One region of the Delftia lacustris genome, then DNA from elsewhere that is predicted to be linked to it. Evidence: predicted binding sites of a transcription regulator. Region 1 holds the regulator's gene; the other holds the start of a gene.
What was found. The regulator FNR, encoded in region 1, switches genes on or off when oxygen is low (the NO sensors DNR and NnrR bind a similar motif). The targets are predictions, from matches to a motif close to TTGATNNNNATCAA.
Positions count from the first base shown of each region.

Region 2: the regulator FNR is predicted to act here: its motif matches at 2,625-2,638, upstream of U6958_RS17070 (diiron oxygenase).

Region 1 is NZ_CP141274.1:4,728,355-4,734,332, reverse strand. Features, by position in the region: gene ccoO (cytochrome-c oxidase, cbb3-type subunit II) at 1-385, shown strand, start outside; gene U6958_RS23050 (cbb3-type cytochrome c oxidase subunit 3) at 397-534, shown strand; gene ccoP (cytochrome-c oxidase, cbb3-type subunit III) at 562-1,479, shown strand; gene ccoG (cytochrome c oxidase accessory protein CcoG) at 1,558-3,012, shown strand; gene U6958_RS23035 (FixH family protein) at 3,070-3,384, shown strand; gene U6958_RS23030 (hypothetical protein) at 3,567-3,854, shown strand; gene fnr (fumarate/nitrate reduction transcriptional regulator Fnr) at 3,936-4,655, opposite strand; gene hemN (oxygen-independent coproporphyrinogen III oxidase) at 4,817-5,978, shown strand, end outside.
Region 2 is NZ_CP141274.1:3,423,502-3,429,479, reverse strand. Features, by position in the region: gene U6958_RS17080 (PLP-dependent aminotransferase family protein) at 1-859, shown strand, start outside; gene U6958_RS17075 (serine hydroxymethyltransferase) at 890-2,170, opposite strand; gene U6958_RS17070 (diiron oxygenase) at 2,666-3,628, shown strand; gene U6958_RS17065 (2Fe-2S iron-sulfur cluster-binding protein) at 3,625-4,704, shown strand; gene U6958_RS17060 (glutamine amidotransferase) at 4,756-5,460, shown strand; gene U6958_RS17055 (antibiotic biosynthesis monooxygenase) at 5,555-5,923, shown strand.

The DNA.
Region 1 (5,978 bases):
CCGCCCCTTCCGCGCCGAGACCATGCGCTACGGCCACTACTCGGTGGCGGGCGAGTTCGTCTACGACCACCCCTTCCAGTGGGGTTCCAAGCGCACCGGTCCCGACCTGCACCGCGTGGGCGGCAAGTACAGCGACGAATGGCACCGCATCCACCTGAACAACCCGCGCGACGTGGTGCCCGAGTCCAACATGCCTGCCTACTCCTGGCTGGAGAAGAACAAGGTGGATGACACCGTGGTCGCCCAGCACATGAGCGCGCTGCGCAAGGTCGGCGTGCCCTACAGCGACGAGGAAATCAGCGGCGCCGCCGAGCAGGTCAAGGGCAAGACGGAAATGGACGCCGTCATCGCCTACCTGCAGGTGCTGGGCCGTTCGGTCAAGTAAAGGAGAGCGACATGGACATCACCACCATGCGCATCGTGGCCACGCTGGCCTCTCTGGCCTGCTTCATCGGTATCTGGTGGTGGGCGTTCGCCCGCCGCAACCAGGCCCGTTTCGAAGAGGCCGCCCAGCTGCCGTTCGAGCAAGACTGAGTCCCTCCACCAGAACGAGAACTTCCCATGAGCGATTTCGTAAACAACTTCTGGTCGATCTATGTCACGGCGATCACGCTGGGCGGCATCATCGGCTGCCTGCTGCTGCTGTATCTCACCGCACGCAAGAAGGTGGTCCCCTCGGCCGACAACACCACGGGCCACGTCTGGGACGAGGACCTGCGCGAGCTGAACAACCCCATGCCCAAGTGGTGGATGTGGCTGTTCATCATCACCTCGGTGTTCGGCTTCGCCTACCTGGCGGCCTATCCGGGCCTGGGCTCGTTCGCGGGCAAGCTGGGCTGGACGCAGCTGGGCGCCTATGAAAACGAGATGGCCAAGGCCCGCGCGGACCTGGAGCCGCTGTACGCCAAGTTCACGAGCATGAGCACCGAAGACATGGCCAAGGACCCCCAGGCCATGGCCATCGGCGAGCGCCTGTTCATGAACAACTGCGCGCAGTGCCACGGCTCGGATGCACGCGGCGGCAAGAGCTTCCCCAACCTGACCGATGGCGACTGGCTGCATGGCGGCACGCCCGACAAGATCAGGGAAACCATCACGGCGGGCCGCATCGGCATCATGCCGCCCATGGCCGCTGCCGTCGGCACGCCCGACGATGTGCGCAACCTCTCGCACTATGTGCTGAGCCTGTCGGGCAGCCCGCACGACTCGCTCAAGGCTTCGCTGGGCAAGTCCAAGTTCACGGCCTGCGCCGCCTGCCATGGCATGGACGGCAAGGGCAACCAGGCCCTGGGCGCTCCCAACCTGACCGATGACATCTGGCTGCACGGCTGGGGCGAGGCCGCCATCACGGCCATGATCAACAACGGCAAGCACAACGAGATGCCTGCCCAGAAGGACAAGCTGACCGAGGCGCAGATCGCGGTGCTTGCCTCCTATGTCTGGGGCATGTCGCACAAAGACGGCGCAGTCCGTCAATAAGGACAGGGGGCGGCGCTGCGGCGCCGCCTTTTTGCCTTTTTGAGTTTTCAGATATTCCAAAAAACCAAGGAACCCACCATGAAGCCCGAGAACGGGGATGATGCCGGGAAGCCTCCCCGCAAAGTCATTCCGATCACGCCTGCCGACCCGGACCCGGGCCAGCTGGTGTCGATGTTCGAGTCCGAGAAGAAGGTCTACCCGCGCTCCATCAGCGGTGTCTTCGCACGCTGGCGATGGGCTCTGGTGTTTCTCACCCAACTGGTTTTCTATGGCCTGCCCTGGCTGGAATGGGGGCAGCGCCAGATGGTGCTGTTCGACCTGGGTGCGCGGCGCTTTTACCTGTTCGGGCTGGTGCTGTACCCGCAGGATTTCATCTACCTGGCGGGCCTGCTGATCATCTCGGCGCTGGCGCTGTTCCTGTTCACGGCCGTGGCCGGTCGCCTGTGGTGCGGCTTTTCCTGCCCGCAGACGGTCTACACCGAAATCTTCATGTGGGTGGAGCGCAAGGTCGAGGGCGACCGCAGCGCGCGCATGCGCCTGGACAAGAACGGCTGGACCTTTGAAAAGCTCTGGAAGAAGTCGCTCAAGCAGTTGCTGTGGATTGCCATTGCCCTGTGGACCGGCTTCACCTTCGTGGGCTACTTCGTGCCCATCCGCGAGCTGGGCGGCGAGCTGCTGGCGCTGCAGGGCAGCTGGCAGGTTTTCTGGGTGCTGTTCTACGGCTTCGCCACCTATGGCAACGCCGGCTACATGCGCGAGCAGGTCTGCAAGTACATGTGCCCCTATGCGCGCTTTCAGAGCGCCATGTTCGACCGCGACACCATGATCGTCAGCTACGACACGGGCCGGGGCGAGCCGCGCGCGCCGCGCACCAAGAAGGTGGACTACAAGGCCCAGGGCCTGGGCGACTGTATCGACTGCAAGATGTGCGTACAGGTCTGCCCCGTGGGCATCGACATCCGCAACGGCCTGCAGTACGAATGCATAGGCTGCGGTCTGTGCATAGACGCCTGCAATTCCATCATGGACAAGATGGAGTATCCGCGCGGCCTCATCCGGCTGACCACGCAGAACGCCATGGCCGGCCTGTGGCGGCGGGCCCAGGTGCTGCGCCGCATCTTCCGTCCGCGCGTGCTGGTCTACTCGGCCGTGCTGATCGGCCTGAGCATGGCCATGATCGTGAGCCTGGCGCTGCGCCAGTCGGTCAAGGTCGACGTGATACGCGACCGGGCGTCGCTGTCGCGCATCGTCGCGGGCGGCAAGCTGGAAAATGTCTACCGCCTGCAGATCATGAATGCCACCGAGCAGGCCCAGCGCTACCGCATCAGCGCCCATGGCCTCGACGGGCTGGAGCTGGCGTCCGAGCAGGAGGTCGAGGTCGGCCCGGCCGAGACGCGCGGCATTGCGGCGCGGCTGCAGATTCCCTACGGTTCCGCCGAGCCGGGCTCGCACACCGTATTCTTCGATATCGATGCCGTGCATTCAGGCGCGGGACGCGCGTCCGAAAAGGCCGTCTTCCTGGTGCCCCGGTGATATGTCTGGCCGGCACCGCCCAGGCTGCGCCGGCTGTTTGAAAGAAAGAGGTTATCCATGTCTTCCAGTCCCGCAGTCTCCGCGCCCGCCACGGCCCCTTCGCATCCGGACGCCGGCAAGCCCTGGTGGAAGTTCGCCCATGTCTGGCTCGTGGTGGCCGGCCCGGCCGCCGTCGTGGTGGCCGGCGTGGTCACGGCCGTCATTGCGATCAATGGCGCCGATCCCGTGATCGATCCTGACTATTACCGCAATGGCATCACCATCAACGAGCGTGCCGATGGCGTGCGCGAAGTGCCCAAGAGCCTGGCGCCCGCGGTCACCGGCCGCAACCACGCGGCCACGCCCGCGCAGGACCATCCCACGGACCGCTGAACGCAGGAAAATGCCGTGCACAAGGCCGCAGTCGCGGCCTTTTTTGTATGGTGGATGGCATCTCCAGCATGCGCGAGGGCCAAGGGTTTCCTACAGGCAGTGCAGGGTGCGCAGGGCTTGGCACGGTGCGAGGGCGGCGCGCACAATGAAAGCCAACCCTCGACAGCTCAAGGAGATCGCTGATGTTGGCCCAACGCTGGATGTGGATTGCCTGGCCGGCCTTTCTGGCCGCCGCCGTGATGGAGATGCTGGTATTCGCCTTCGTGGACCCGCTGGAGCTGCACTGGCTCGGCGACCTGGGCTGGTCGCGGCAGGGAATCTACACGCTGGCCTTCTTCGCCTTCTGGGGCGTGACCATGCTGTCCAGCCTCATGACCACCATGCTGGGACGCTCCACGCACGATCTCAACGACGGCGTGGTCTCCGAGCCGGACCCAAATCTGGCCATGCAGGGCCTGGGGCGCGATTGAACCTGCGTGCACTGCAATGGCAATGAACAAGGCCCGCGATCGCGGGCCTTGTTCATTGCCGGGGGGCGGGGCCTTGCGGCCTCACTGGCACTGCTGGCTGTTGACGATGCGCTTGAGCGCGTCCGTGTCCAGGATGCGCAGATGGCGCTGGCGCACCTCGATGATGTTTTCCTCGGCAAACTTCGAGAAGGTGCGGCTCACCGTCTCCAGCTTCAGGCCCAGGTAGCTGCCGATTTCCTCGCGCGTCATGCGCAGCACCAGTTCCGACTTGGAAAAGCCCCGGGCGTGCAGGCGCTGCACCAGGTTGAGCACGAAGGCGGCCAGGCGCTCCTCGGCACGCATGCTGCCCAGCAGCAGCATCACGCCATGCTCGCGCACGATCTCGCGGCTCATGACCTTGTGCACATGGTTTTGCAGGGCCGTGACCTCGCGCGACAGGTCCTCCAGCTTGTCGAAGGGCATGACGCAGACCTCGGCGTCTTCCAGCGCGACCGCATCGCAGGTGTGGTGGTCGTTGACGATGCCATCCAGGCCGATGATCTCGCCGGCCATCTGAAAGCCCGTGACCTGGTCGCGCCCGTCCTCGGTGGCCACGCAGGTCTTGAAGAAGCCCGTGCGGATGGCGTACAGCGAGGTGAAGGACTCACCGTTGCGAAACAGCAGGCCGCCGCGCTTGACCTTGCGGCGCGTGGCCACGATGTCGTCGATGCGCTGCATCTGCTCGGCATCCAGGCCCATGGGCATGCACAGCTCGCGCAGGTTGCAATTGGAACAGGATGCTTTGATGGTCTGAAGGTTCATGGAGTAAACATCAGCGGCGCAGCAGTGCGCCGGCGGTGACCTCGTGGATGGCGATGAGTTGGATCAAATTGTCGCAGCACTGCCGCGAACAACTCTTGATATGAGTCAAGGACGCGGCCAATGGGCTGCGGCACAGTGGACGACATTAGAGGAAAAAACCCATGACCGCTGTCACCCCAGAGCTGCTGCGTCGCTTCGACGTACCGGGGCCCCGATACACCTCGTTCCCCACGGCCGATCGTTTCGTGGAGGCTTTCGGTGCTGAAGACTATATCCTGGCACTTGAGCACCGCAAATCGAGTACCGCAGCGCGGGCCATGCCTTTGTCGCTGTATGTGCATGTGCCGTTCTGCGAGTCGCTGTGCTACTACTGCGCCTGCAACAAGATCGTGACGCGCCACCACGATCGCGCGGCCGTCTACCTGGACTACCTGGCGCGCGAGATGGCCTTGCACACGGCCCATTGCGGCAAGGGCCAGGCCGTCAGCCAGCTGCACCTGGGCGGCGGCACGCCCACCTTCTTCTCGGACGATGAACTGCGCACGCTGATGGCCCTGCTGCGCGAGCATTTCAAGCTGGAGCCGGGCGGCGAATACTCCATCGAGGTCGATCCGCGCACCGTCAGCGTCGAACGCCTGGCCGTGCTCAAGGAGCTGGGCTTCAACCGCCTGAGCTTCGGCGTGCAGGACTTCGACGAGCAGGTGCAGATCGCCGTGCACCGCGTGCAGCCGGCCGAGCAGGTGTTCGCGCTGGTGGCGGCCGCACGGCAGCTGGGCTTTGCCTCCATCAACGTGGACCTGATCTACGGCCTGCCCAAGCAGACGCCCGAGTCCTTCGAGCGCACGCTGGCCCAGGTCAATGCGCTGCGGCCCGACCGTATCGCGCTCTATGCCTATGCCCACCTGCCCGAGCGCTTCAAGCCGCAGCGGCGCATCGCGGCCGAGGACCTGCCCCAGGGCGCCGACAAGCTGGCCATGCTCTCGCGCTCCATCGCGGCCTTCATGGAGGGCGGCTATGTCTACGTGGGCATGGACCACTTCGCCTTGCCCGAGGACGCGCTGGCCGTGGCCAAGCGCCAGGGCCGGCTGCATCGCAACTTCCAGGGCTACAGCACCCAGCCCGACTGCGACCTGATTGCGCTGGGCGTGTCGGCCATCGGCAAGGTGGGGGCCAGCTACAGCCAGAACGCCAAGACGCTGGAGGAGTACTACGACGCCATCGACGCCGGCCACCTGCCCGTGGTGCGCGGCCTGGCACTGTCGCGCGATGATCTGGTGCGGCGCGCCGTCATCATGGCCATCATGTGCCAGGGCGCCGTGCTGT
Region 2 (5,978 bases), 1.3 Mb from region 1:
GTTCCTGTGCGCGCAGCTGCTGGTGGATGCGGGCCGGCCCATCCTGCTGGAGAACCCGGGCTACTTCGGCGCCCGCAAGGCCTTCGAGTCGGCCGAGGCCAAGGTCCTGCCCATCGACGTGGACGCGCAAGGCATTCGCACCGACCTGCTGCATGCCGACCGCAGCGGCGCCACCTGCGTCTATGTCACGCCATCGCACCAGTACCCCACGGGCGTCACCATGCAGCTGGAGCGGCGGCTGGACCTGATCCGCTGGGCATTCGAGCGCGGGCGCTGGATCATCGAGGACGACTACGACAGCGAATTCCACTACGACGGCATGCCCACCGCCTGCGTGCAAGGCCTGGACAAGCACGCGCGCACCATCTACATCGGCACCTTCGGCAAGACCCTGTACCCGGGCCTGCGCATGGGCTACATGGCCTTGCCGCAGGAGCTGGTGCGCGCCTTTGTCCAGGCGCGCAGCATCATGGACGGGCACACGCCCCAGATCCAGCAGCTGACGCTGGCGCGCTTCATGGAGGACGGCCACTACAACTCCCACGTGCGGGCCATGCGCAAGCTGTATGCGGGGCGGCGCGAGGTCATCCTCGAATCCATAGGCAGGCACCTGGCCGGCATCGTCACCGCGCCACGGCCCCAGGGCGGCATGCAGGTGCCCTGCCTGCTGGAGCCCGGCTGGTCCGAGGAAGACACCATCCGCCGCGCCGCCGCGGCCGGCGTGCTGCTGCAGGGGCTCAGCCGCCTGTACGCGGGCGAGCAGCGGCAGCCGGGCTGGCTGCTGGGCTATGCCTCGCTCACGGCCTACGAGATCGAGGCCGCCGTGCTGCGCCTGGCCAACGCGCTGCGAAAACCCTGACAGGTTGGGAGACGCCGGACGCTGCATGCCTCAGTAGGGCAGGGGAAAGCGCGCGGTCAGGTCGGACACGCCTTCGTGGATGGACTTGAGCGTGCGCGCGTTCATGGTGCCGCTGCGTATGCCGCCCAGCGTGGCAAGAATCATGTCGCCGATCTCGCGGAACTCGTCGGCGCCCATGCCGCGCGTGGTGCAGGCCGCGCTGCCCACGCGGATGCCCGAGGTCACCAGTGGCCGCGCGCCATCGCCGGGCACGGCGTTCTTGTTGACCGTGATGCCGATCTGCTCCAGCGCCGTTTCGGCGGCCTTGCCCGTCAGCTCCCAGGGGCGCAGGTCGATCACGCCCAGATGGCAGTCCGTGCCTGCGGACACCACGGACAGCCCGCCCTGCGACAGCCGGTCGCACAGCACGCGGGCGTTGTCCACCACGGCCCGCGCATAGGTACGGAAGGCGGGCTTGAGCGCCTCGCCCAGCGCCACCGCCTTGGCCGCCACCACATGCATCAGCGGCCCGGACTGCAGGCCCGGAAACACGGCGGCGTCTATGCGCCTGGCGATCTCGGCGTCGGCCGAGAGGATCATGCCGCCGCGCGGCCCGCGCAGCGTCTTGTGCGTGGTGGTCGTGGTCACATGGGCGTGCTCCACGGGCGAGGGGAACACGCCCGCGGCCACCAGCCCCGCCACGTGCGCGATGTCGGCCATGAAGATGGCGCCCACCCGGTCGGCAATGCGCCGGAACTCGGCCCAGTCCATCTGCCGTGAATAGGCCGAGCCTCCGGCAATGATGAGCCTGGGCCGCTCCTTCAGCGCAATGCGCCGCACCTGGTCCATGTCGATGAGTTGGGAGCGGGCGTCCACCTCGTAGCTGATGGACTGGAACCACTTGCCCGACACGCTCACGCTGGAGCCATGCGTCAGGTGCCCGCCCGAGCGCAGGTCCAGCCCCATGATCTTGTCGCCGGGCTCCAGGAACGCCAGGTACACGCCCTGGTTGGCCTGGCTGCCCGAGTGCGGCTGCACGTTGGCGTGCGCGCAGCCGAACAGCGCCTTGGCACGCGCAATGGCGAGGTTCTCCACGGCATCGGCATTGGCGCAGCCGCCGTAGTAGCGCACGCCGGGATAGCCCTCGGCGTATTTGTTGGTCAGCACCGAGCCCTGCGCCTCCATCACCGCGCGGCTCACGAAGTTTTCAGAGGCAATCAATTCAATCGAACGCGCCTGCCGTGTCCGCTCGGCCGCTATGGCGTCCCAGGCCTCGCTGTCCGCGTGTTGGAGTTCCAGGGAATTGATTCTGGGGAGCGATAAATCGTCCATGTCGCATTGGCTGTCTTGGAGGCGCTGAAGCACGGGAATCGGCAGCGCCCGGGTTATGGAAGGATTTGGAAACCAGGGCGCATCGGTAATGGGCAGTCTACAAAGTGCAGCTGCCTTGATTCCGACCATGTTTCAGCGGGTGAGCAGACCAATTAAGGTGGCATGCCAATGTAAACGGTTGAAAAAAGCGGTCTGGTTCAATGGCGAAAATAGGTCTGTTTGAATCCACGCTCTCTCCATAGAATTCGCCGCCAGACGTTGAAAGTCATGAGATCCAATACCGCCAGGAATCATCCGCAATCTGCAGTCGGGGAGATTGATTCAAGGTGGAATATGACAGAGTGAAGAAATCCATGACAACGTATCTGCCATCTGCAGCGTCAATTTCAGTGCCATTTGCGGCACCATTGGTGATTGCGGCAGATGGAGAAAGCGGGGGGAGGTAATAGGCGATTTGACTCAGATCAATCAAGTTCAATCACACGGAGTTGAAAAATGAATCTCGATATCTCTCGGACAGATGACGCCGTGCGCGATGCGCTCAAAAAGCTGTCCCTGCTCTGGAAGTCAAGAGCGGCCGTGAATCAGGACCTGCCTGATTACTGCGGCTTGGCGTTCGACCCCGCCCGGCAGGACTTCACCGCCTCGCTGCTGCCGTTTCGCGATCACCAGGCATGGGTGGAGGCGCCACAGCACCTGCGCGACCAATGCCTGTCCTACGCCTGGGGCATCTACAACCTCAAGACCATCTACATCGAGTGCAACGTGGTCACGCCGGCCTGCGAGGACATCATCAAGACCCCGCCGCCCAGCGCCAACCGGGCGCTGCTGCAGGACGTCATGTCCCAGGCCCTGCTGGACGAGGCCCTGCACACCCGCATGTCCATCATGGCCTGCAACTACATCTACGAGATGCGCGGCCTGGCGCCGCTGGACTACGCGGACTTCAACCTCGTCGGCTGGCGTAACGGCGTGCTGGCGCAGTGCGGCGCGGAATGGGAGCGCCGCCTGGCCCGCTTCGCCATTGCCTGCGCCAGCGAGACCCTGATCACCGACTACCTCAAGACCATGGCCGAGGACCGCAGCATCCAGCCCATCTGCCACGAGGTCACGCGCACCCACACCGTGGACGAATGGAGCCACTCCAGCGTCTTCAGCTCGGTGGCCACCGACATCGTCCAGGGCCTGAGCAACCGCGAGCGCAGCTACCTGCGCTCCATCATCCTCAAGACCGTGCAGATGTTCGCCAACAACGAACTGGGCGCCTGGTCCACCGTCTTCACCATGGTCGGCATGCCGCATGCGCGCGACATCCTGCACGACGTGGGCGACAGCAACGAGATCGGCGTCTACACCGACTCGGTGCAAAGCCTGATCGACCGCATCGGCCTGGCGGGCCGCAACCTGGGCGGCAGCGTGGCGCTGGTGTCCTCGGTCCTCGAGGAGATGCAGGCATGAGCGCCGCCCTCCAGGCAGGCAGCATGCTCGCGCGCTGCGCCGCTGCACGGGCAGAGGCGGGCGGCGTCATGGTCTACACCCTGCGCGTGCAGGGCGCCTCGGCGCAATTCCTCGGCGGCCTGCGGCCCGGCCGGCATGTGGCCATCGAGCATGCCGACGCCCGTGGCACCATGCAGCAGCGGCTGTACTCCATCACCCGCTACGAGCCCTGCAGCGAGCACGACGGCGCCGGCCAGTTCGACATTGCCGTCAAAAGCTCGGGCCGGGGCAGCGTCTCCGACCACATGCATGCGGTGCTGCGCGCAGGCTCCACGCTGCCGCTGGGCGGCGTGGCCGGCGACATCACGGCCGACCTGGTGCTGGGCCTGGACTGCCTGGTCATGCTGGCCGGCGGCATCGGCCTGACCTTGCCGCTGGCGCTGCTGCGCGAACTGGACCGGCTGCGCCAGCAGGGCCGGCGCGTGCCCCGCACCACGCTGCTGCTGTGCTTTGCGCGCATGGCCGACATTCCGTTCCTGCAGGAGCTGCAGCAGCTGTGCGAAACGGCCCCCTGGTTCGACCTGCGTATCCACATCACGCGTGAAGACATTGCCGCCCACGGGCCCTTCGTGCCGGGCCGCCCCTCGCAGCAGTCCCTGCTGGCGCTGGGCCAGCCCCAGGCCGTCGTCATCTGTGGCGGCCACGCCTTTGCGCAGACCTTTCGCGAGCATGCGCGGGCCTGCTTTCCCGGTGCCATACAGCATATCGAGGCCTTCACGCCGCCTGCCGCATCCACCGCCCAGCCAGGCGAGACCGCGCAGGCATGCCAGCTGCAGATCGCGCACAGCGGGCAGATCGTCGAAGCCGCGTCCGGCAAAAGCCTGCTGGAAATCCTGGAAGGCGTGGGCATTGCCATCCGCAGCCAGTGCCGGGCCGGCATCTGCGGCAGCTGCCGCATCCGCATCACGGGAGGCAGTTCACGGCTGGAGGCGGACTTTTGCCTCAGCGACAGGGAAAAGGAAGCCGGCTATGCCTTGGCCTGCTGCACCTTCCCCTCGGCAGGCCATATCCACGTCGATCTCAAGCCCGGCGCCTGACGGGCTCCGCACGTTCCAAGCCACCCTCCTGTATCCACCTGAGTTCCTCCCATGAAAAAAGCCATCGCGCTGCGCCACATCCACTTCGAAGACCTGGGCACCCTGCATGCCGAGTTCGCCAGCCGCGGCTACGAAGTGCAGTACGTCGATCCCAGCATCGGCGAGCTTGACACCCTGGACCTGGGCCGTGCCGACCTGCTCGTCGTGCTGGGCGGACCCATAGGTGCCTATGACGAGGCGCTTTATCCCTTCGTCGCCCAGGAGCTGGCGGCCGTGCGCCGCTGGCTGGACAGCGGCAAGCCGCTGCTGGGCATCTGCCTGGGCGCGCAGCTCATTGCGCGCGCGCTGGGCGCCAGGGTCTACCCGCTGGGCGTCAAGGAAATCGGCTTTTCTCCGCTCACGCTTACCGATGCGGGCCTGGCCTCGCCCCTCGCCAAACTGGACGGCGTCCCCGTGCTCCATTGGCATGGCGACCAGTTCGACATTCCCGAAGGCGCCGTGCACCTGGCCGGCACCGCCATCGGTGCCAACCAGGCCTTTGCCGTCGGCACGCAGGTGCTGGGCCTGCAATTCCATCTGGAGGCCGACGCGGCCCGGCTGGAGCGCTGGCTGGTCGGCCATGCCTGCGAACTGGGCGTGGCCCAGGTGGACCCGCGCACGCTGCGCGCCGATGCCCAGAAATACGGCGGCCTGCTGACCCTGGCCGCGCGCGATGTGCTGGTCGCCTGGCTGACCCACCTGGAGCGCAGCCGCTGAATCTGCGGCGCCGCCCATTCACCCATTTCCCCCACGCCGGAGCCGCCGCTGCGCGGCGCCGGAATCTCTGTTCCCGAAAAAAGGAGAGTTGAAGATGGTTGTCGTACTGTTCGAACTGCAGGCCTTGCCCGGCCAGAACCAGACCTATGTGGACCTGGTCAACAAGCTCACCCCCATGCTCAAGCCCATGGAGGGGTTCATCTCCGTGGAATGCTTCCAGAGCACGCTCAACCCCGAGAAAGTCATGTCCGTCACCACCTGGCGCGACGAGGAAGCCGTCGTCCAGTGGCGTAACGTGGAAGCCCACCTCAGCGCCCAGCGCGCCGGCCGCGACAAGATCTTCAAGGACTACCGCGTGCGCGTCACCCAGGTGCTGCGCGACTACGGCCTGAATGACCGCGCGCAGGCGCCCGCGGACAGCATCATGGGCAAAGCAGGCAGCTGCCCCGTCAGCCACGCCTGAGGGCTGGCGGTGCCGCAAAGGCCCGGCTGGTCCCCCATGCCGGAGCGCGATGCAC